Linked DNA regions of Syntrophobotulus glycolicus DSM 8271. The protein of the gene in region 1 interacts with the protein of each later gene in a pairwise test. Links are inferred from orthologs where the notes say so. Each region holds a gene or a part of one and is shown on either strand. Other genes may lie near its edges.

The links.
Region 2: the proteins of rlmB (region 1) and tsaE interact in binary tests that used the Escherichia coli proteins (3 or more experiments, as listed by UniProt). The link is inferred for Syntrophobotulus glycolicus DSM 8271 from one-to-one orthologs.

What each region holds. Positions count from the first base shown.
Region 1 is NC_015172.1:334,221-337,440, forward strand. The notes cover bases 225-3,117. They hold rlmB (23S rRNA (guanosine(2251)-2'-O)-methyltransferase RlmB), read left to right. Parts: upstream 225-1,230; coding sequence 1,231-2,004; downstream 2,005-3,117. Other genes in these bases: cysS (cysteine--tRNA ligase), read left to right, coding at 225-262; SGLY_RS01615 (Mini-ribonuclease 3), read left to right, coding at 247-675; SGLY_RS01620 (dihydrofolate reductase), read left to right, coding at 729-1,238; sigH (RNA polymerase sporulation sigma factor SigH), read left to right, coding at 2,100-2,759. Outside these bases: more of cysS, read left to right, coding at 1-224; SGLY_RS17345 (recombinase family protein), read right to left, coding at 3,133-3,220. UniProt on the Escherichia coli protein: Specifically methylates the ribose of guanosine 2251 in 23S rRNA.
Region 2 is NC_015172.1:2,708,287-2,711,332, reverse strand. Bases 53-2,771 are described here. They hold tsaE (tRNA (adenosine(37)-N6)-threonylcarbamoyltransferase complex ATPase subunit type 1 TsaE), read left to right. Parts: upstream 53-1,040; coding sequence 1,041-1,502; downstream 1,503-2,771. Other genes in these bases: rimI (ribosomal protein S18-alanine N-acetyltransferase), read left to right, coding at 2,332-2,771; tsaB (tRNA (adenosine(37)-N6)-threonylcarbamoyltransferase complex dimerization subunit type 1 TsaB), read left to right, coding at 1,568-2,320; SGLY_RS13520 (amidohydrolase), read left to right, coding at 53-1,035. Outside these bases: more of SGLY_RS13520, read left to right, coding at 1-52; more of rimI, read left to right, coding at 2,772-2,823; tRNA (adenosine(37)-N6)-threonylcarbamoyltransferase complex transferase subunit TsaD, read left to right, coding at 2,854-3,046. UniProt on the Escherichia coli protein: Required for the formation of a threonylcarbamoyl group on adenosine at position 37 (t(6)A37) in tRNAs that read codons beginning with adenine.

The DNA.
Region 1 (3,220 bases):
GACAGGCGCTCAGATCGCTGAAGCGAGAGATACCCTGATCGATTTGGCAGGCATTCTGGGTTTTGACCTGCAAAAAGATAGTGAAGTTCCAGCGGGTGAATCGGGAAAATTCAATGCAGTAATGGAATTGGTCTTAGAGCTTAGAGCAAAAGCACGTGCAGACAAAGACTGGTCAACAGCCGATCTGATCAGGGACCGGTTAAAGGAAGCCAGTATTATTCTTGAAGATACCGCTGAGGGGTCAAGATGGTATCTCAAATAGATCAGAATAGTTCACCCTTGACGATAAAATGGCAGGAAGTAAATATTCTGACTCTGGCCTATCTGGGAGATGCCGTTTATGAATTATGGGTCCGCAGCCATCTCTTAACAAAAGGGATTGCAAAAGTGGAGGATCTGCATAAAGCCGCCGTCCACTATGTGCAGGCGAGATTTCAGGCAAGCCTGCTCAAACTGATTTTGCCTGAACTTGATGAGACAGAAACAGGTGTAGTCAAGCGGGGGCGAAATGCGAAGGGGCATCATCCGAGAAATATAGATGTGGTGACCTACCGCCATGCGACGGCTTTTGAAGCACTTGTAGGCTACTGGTATCTGGCAGGGTGTGAAGAGAGAATGCAGGGTATTTTTAGCCGAATTGATGATTTGACAGTGCAAATAGATTCGGAACAATAAGAAACAAGACGGAAATAAAAAGAATACCTGTTGCCATTTAGAAGGGGAGTACAATGAAAGCTCTTGTCGCGGTTGATTTAAACTGGGGAATTGGATATCGGGGCAATCTGCTGAAAAGAATCCCGGAGGACATGAAACTTTTTAAAAGGCTGACTTTGGGCAAGGTGGTCATTATGGGGAGGGCGACCTTTGAATCATTGCCGGGAAAAGAGGCTCTTAAAGACAGAATCAATATTGTGCTCAGTAAAAATGATGATTATGAAAAGGCCAATGTAACAGTATGCCATTCGTTACAGGAGTTATTTCCGGAAATACAAAAGTATAGCTCTGAGGACATATTTATCATCGGCGGGGAAACAATATATTCACAATTGTTGCCATTTTGTTCCCAGGCCTATATCACAAAAATCCAGAATAAATATGCTGCTGACAAGTATTTTCCCAACATTGACCAAGACCGGTCATGGAAACTTGTTTCTCAAAGTGATTTAAAAATTTATGAAGATATACAGTTTTTCTTTACGGAATATGTAAAGATTAAAGAAGGTGAGAATAATGGATAAAAAAGATAGTTTAGTATTTGGACGCAATGCTGTAATAGAATTATTAAAATCCGGCCACCCGGTAAATAAGGTGTTGATCAATAGTGAGAACAGGTCAAATCGTAATGCGGATATTCTTTCTTTAATGAAAGAACGCGGGGTGCCTTATCAGTTTGTTGAACGGGCAGTATTGGACAAGTTCAGCGGCGGGGACAAGCATCAAAATATTGTGGCGTTTACAGCGGCACGGGAATATGTAGAAACCGAAGATATCCTGAACATTGCCCGGCAAAAGGGGGAAGATCCGTTTATTCTTGTCTTGGATGAACTAGAGGACCCCCATAATCTAGGTGCGCTGCTAAGAACAGCAGATGCGGCGGGGGTACATGGAATCATCATTCCCACCAGGAGAAGTGTGGGTCTGACGCCGGCAGTAGCCAAAACTTCCGCAGGAGCGATAGAATATGTGCCGGTAGCCAGGGTAGGTAATTTGGTTCAGGCTTTAAAACAGCTAAAAAAGGCCGGGTGCTGGGTAACGGGAGCCGAAGCGGGCGGAAGGGATGTTTTCTCGGCTGATCTTTCCGGTCCCAGAGTTTTAGTCGTCGGAGGGGAAGATAAAGGGCTGGGCAGATTGATAAAAGAGACATGTGATGAGATCGTATCACTTCCCATGCTGGGGAAAATGAGTTCGCTGAATGCCAGTGCCGCTGGGTCGATACTGATGTATGAAGTGCGAAGGCAGAGAATATCAGGTCATAACGACAATTCCAGACAATCTTCTTCTTGACGCTATTTAAGACATACAGGTATAATACTTTTATTGAATGCTTGATTAGAGCGGGTTTGCCCGATTTGTTAAAATTGATTACGGGAGGGATGGAATTGACCTATAATATCCAGCCTGAACTTTCTGAAGAGGACTTTGAAGAGGTAATTGATTCCGTAGTCGATGATGAAGAGATGGTCGAACTGGCGAAAAACGGTGACTCAATTTCTCAAGAGTATCTGATCAACAAGTATAAGAACTTTGTTAGGGCTAAAGCCAGGTCGTATTTTCTAATCGGAGCTGACAGGGAGGATATTATACAGGAAGGTATGATCGGGCTGTATAAGGCTATCCGTGACTTCAGAGGGGACAAGTTGTCGTCTTTTCGAGCTTTTGCCGAGCTCTGTATTACCAGGCAAATCATTACAGCGATTAAAACAGCGACAAGGCAAAAGCATATTCCGCTTAATTCCTATGTATCTTTGAATAAACCTATCTATGATGAAGACTCGGACAGGACACTGCTTGACGTCATTTCGGGGACAAAGGTAACAGATCCTGAGGAATTAATCATCAGCAGAGAGGAATTCGATGATATTGAAGAAAAGATGGGGGAGATTCTCAGTTCTTTGGAATGGGAGGTCCTCATGGCTTACCTTGAGGGAAAATCATATCAGGAAATCGCCGTAGATTTGGACAGGCATGTTAAATCAATTGATAATGCGTTGCAGCGGGTGAAGAGAAAGCTGGAACGGTATCTGGAAAAGCGTGATTAGACAGGGGCGGCCAATCCATACATAGCGGCAGAAAAGCAGGTAATGGTTGGCTTTAGCAAATTCTTAAATATCTCAAAATTTGTTGTTGCATTATAGAAAGTTATTTGATATACTCTTTAAGTGTCGCCGACGCAAGCCGACGTAGCTCAATTGGTAGAGCAGCTGATTTGTAATCAGCAGGTTGCGGGTTCGAGTCCCATCGTCGGCTCCAGAAGTCTTATGGGTAGGTGGCCGAGTGGTTAAAGGCGGCAGACTGTAAATCTGTTCCGAAAGGTACGGTGGTTCGAATCCATCCCTACCCACCAAAGAAAATTTAACATCGCGGGGTGGAGCAGCGGTAGCTCGTCGGGCTCATAACCCGAAGGTCGTCAGTTCAAATCTGGCCCCCGCAACCAATCGTGTTTAAATCGCTGATAGCATTGATCTCAATCTTATCGTCAGCGATTTTTATATTTAAGATG
Region 2 (3,046 bases), 2.4 Mb from region 1 along the record:
ATTCTTCCCGGTTTTATCGATGCCCATTGTCATGTCGGAATAGGGGAAGAGATTTATCAGTCTGAAGGGGATGACGTGAATGAAATGACCGATCCTGTGACACCTGAGCTCAGGGCCATAGACGGTGTTAATCCCGAGGACCTTGGTTTTCATGATGCCCGGATGGGAGGAGTCACCGCGGTGTTCACCTGCCCCGGAAGTGCCAATGTTATTGGCGGGACGGGGGTGGTGCTGAAAACAGCAGGACGGATTATTGAGGAAATGATTTTAAGGGAGCCGGCGGGCTTGAAGGTGGCTTTCGGAGAGAACCCCAAAGTTGTTTACGGCGAACAGAAAAAGATGCCGATGACCAGGATGGGCACAGCGGCGCTTCTTCGTCAGACTCTTGTTGACGCCCAGACGTATAAGGGAAAAATGACAGAGGGCAAAAAGGATCCCGATAAATTGCCGGAGAGAGATCTGGGCATGGAGGTCATCGGCTTGGTGCTCGATAAAAAAATCCCTCTGAGGGCTCATGCGCACAGGGCGGATGATATTATGACCGCTGTGCGGATTGCCAGGGAATTTAATGTTGATCTGGTTCTTGAGCATTGTACCGAAGGGCATAAAATTGCCGATATTCTCGCGGAGACGGGATATCCCGCTATAGTGGGCCCGTCCTTTGTGAACCGGGCTAAGGTAGAGCTGAAGGATAAAACCTTTAGAACCCCGGGGATTTTAGCTCAAGCAGGAATTAAGGTGGCGATTATGACCGATCATTCGGTGACCCCTATTGAACAGCTGCCCTTATGTGCCGCTTTAGCCGTGAAAAATGGAATGAAAGAGGAAGATGCCCTCAAGGCTCTCACGATTTGGCCCGCGGAAATATTGGGGGTGGATGGGCGGATCGGTTCCCTGGCCGAAGGCAAAGATGCGGATCTTGTGGTTTGGAATGGCAGGCCTTTGGATTTAAACTCTGATCCTGTTATCGTCGTCATCAATGGTCAACTGATTAAGTCAGGGCAGGATGAGATCAAAAAACAGGATGTGGAATAAAAAGCATGGAAATGACACTGCAATCAAAAACCCCGGAACAAACTTTTGCTTTCGGAAGTAAGCTGGGTTCTCTTTTTAGCGGGGGAGAGGTTCTCTGTTTGAACGGAGAACTGGGGGCCGGAAAAACGGTCTTGGCCAAGGGGCTGGCAAAGGCTCTGGCAGTCAAAGAGCAGGTGACAAGTCCGACATTCACCATGATTCAGGAATACCAGGGCCAAATCAAGGGTCAGCCTGTCCGCCTGGTCCATATGGACCTCTACAGACTTCGAAATGCTGAAGAAGCTGAAATCATCGGGGTACCGGATTATTTCCGGGAGGATTGTATCTGTCTTTTGGAGTGGCCGGAAGTGATTGAAGACATCCTGCCTGAGGAAAAGATCGATATCTCTATCTTGGGCAGCGGGGAAGAAGAAAGAGAGATTCTGATCAGAGCGGACGAGCAGATTTGCCGGGCGCTCAAGACTTGAGATTTAAGCGGGGCGGAATTGTCTTTGGCAAACCATTCCGAGTGAAGTTCAATAAGGACGGAAAAATGAAGTACTTAACGATCGATACCACAACAAAAGTTACCGCTTTAGCACTGGGCGAAAATAGCAAGCTTGTCGAGGAAGTTTTTCTTGATACGGGAAAGACCCATTCGGAGCGGCTGGTGCCCATGCTTCACCAACTGCTGGAAGCAGCGGAGTGGAGTCTGGCGGAGCTTGATTTTATCGGAGTTGTCCGCGGCCCGGGGTCTTTTACAGGAATCAGGATCGGAATCGCGACTGCCCAGGGATTAGCTCAGGTCTTAAATATTCCTTTGCTGGGAGTGCTTTCTCTGGACGTCATTTCCTGGGCAGGCTATGCCCATGGTGAGGATATCGCAGTCATCCTTGACGCTCGCAAAAATGAATGGTATACAGCTGTTTACAGCTGGCGGGGGGATAGCCGCAGACAAATCACCGGTCCCTGCGCCAAAGCTCCCGAAAGACTGCTAGCCGAGCTGCAGGAAAGAGGGCGTAAGGTTCTTTTTGCCGGAGACGCGGCCCAGGCTGCGGAAACAAAAATTTTGGACATCATGGACGGTCAGGGAGTTGTCCTTCCCCGGTATCAGGCCTTGCCCCGCGGAGCATATGCCGTACAGGAAGTATGGAGTGAATATCAACAGTTTCAGATAGAGGGGATAGAATTGCCTGCAGCTGTTGAACCTTGCTATATACGTTTTTCTGAAGCCGAAGTAAATTATCACAAAAAAATGGAGCAGATGGCCGGTTCAGAACATATTTTAACAAAACAAAGATTATAGGTGGGAACGATATGGATCAAACTGAACTGGGCAGCATCCCCGCAGAAGGGAAACGACTCCATGGAATGATCAGGCCTCTGACGCTGGAAGACATCTCTAAAGTGGTTGAGATTGAAGAAGCTTCTTTCCCAACCCCCTGGAAAGCGGAATCCTTCCGGTCGGAGCTGGTGGATAATTATCTGGCAAGATATTTCGGATTGGAACTGGATGGTTTAATGATCGGATATATGGGGTTATGGAATGTAATGGGAGAAGGTCATATTACCAACATTGCCGTCAGTCCTGCTTATCGAGGTCAGGGCTGGGGAGAATATCTCTTAAAGACAGTTATGGAAACCCTGAAAAGGACGGAGCACATGAGCCGGGTTACCCTTGAGGTAAGAGTATCAAACTACACCGCCCAGAAACTATATACCAAACTTGGTTTTCGCCCGGCGGGATTCCGCCGTAAATACTATACTGATAACCGTGAAGATGCCTTGATTATGTGGGCTTCACTTTAATTTACCGGGGCCGGAAAAGGAGAAAAGGCTTTGAAAGCAACTAAAGATGTTGTGATTCTCGGAATTGAGACAAGCTGTGATGAAACATCGGCAGCTGTTTTATTTAATGGAACGGATTTGAAGAGCCATGTGATTTCTTCACAAGTCAAAACCCACCAAAAATATGGAGGGGTTGTGCCTGAAATTGCTTCAAGGGAACATTGTCTTCATTTGGGAGAGGTTG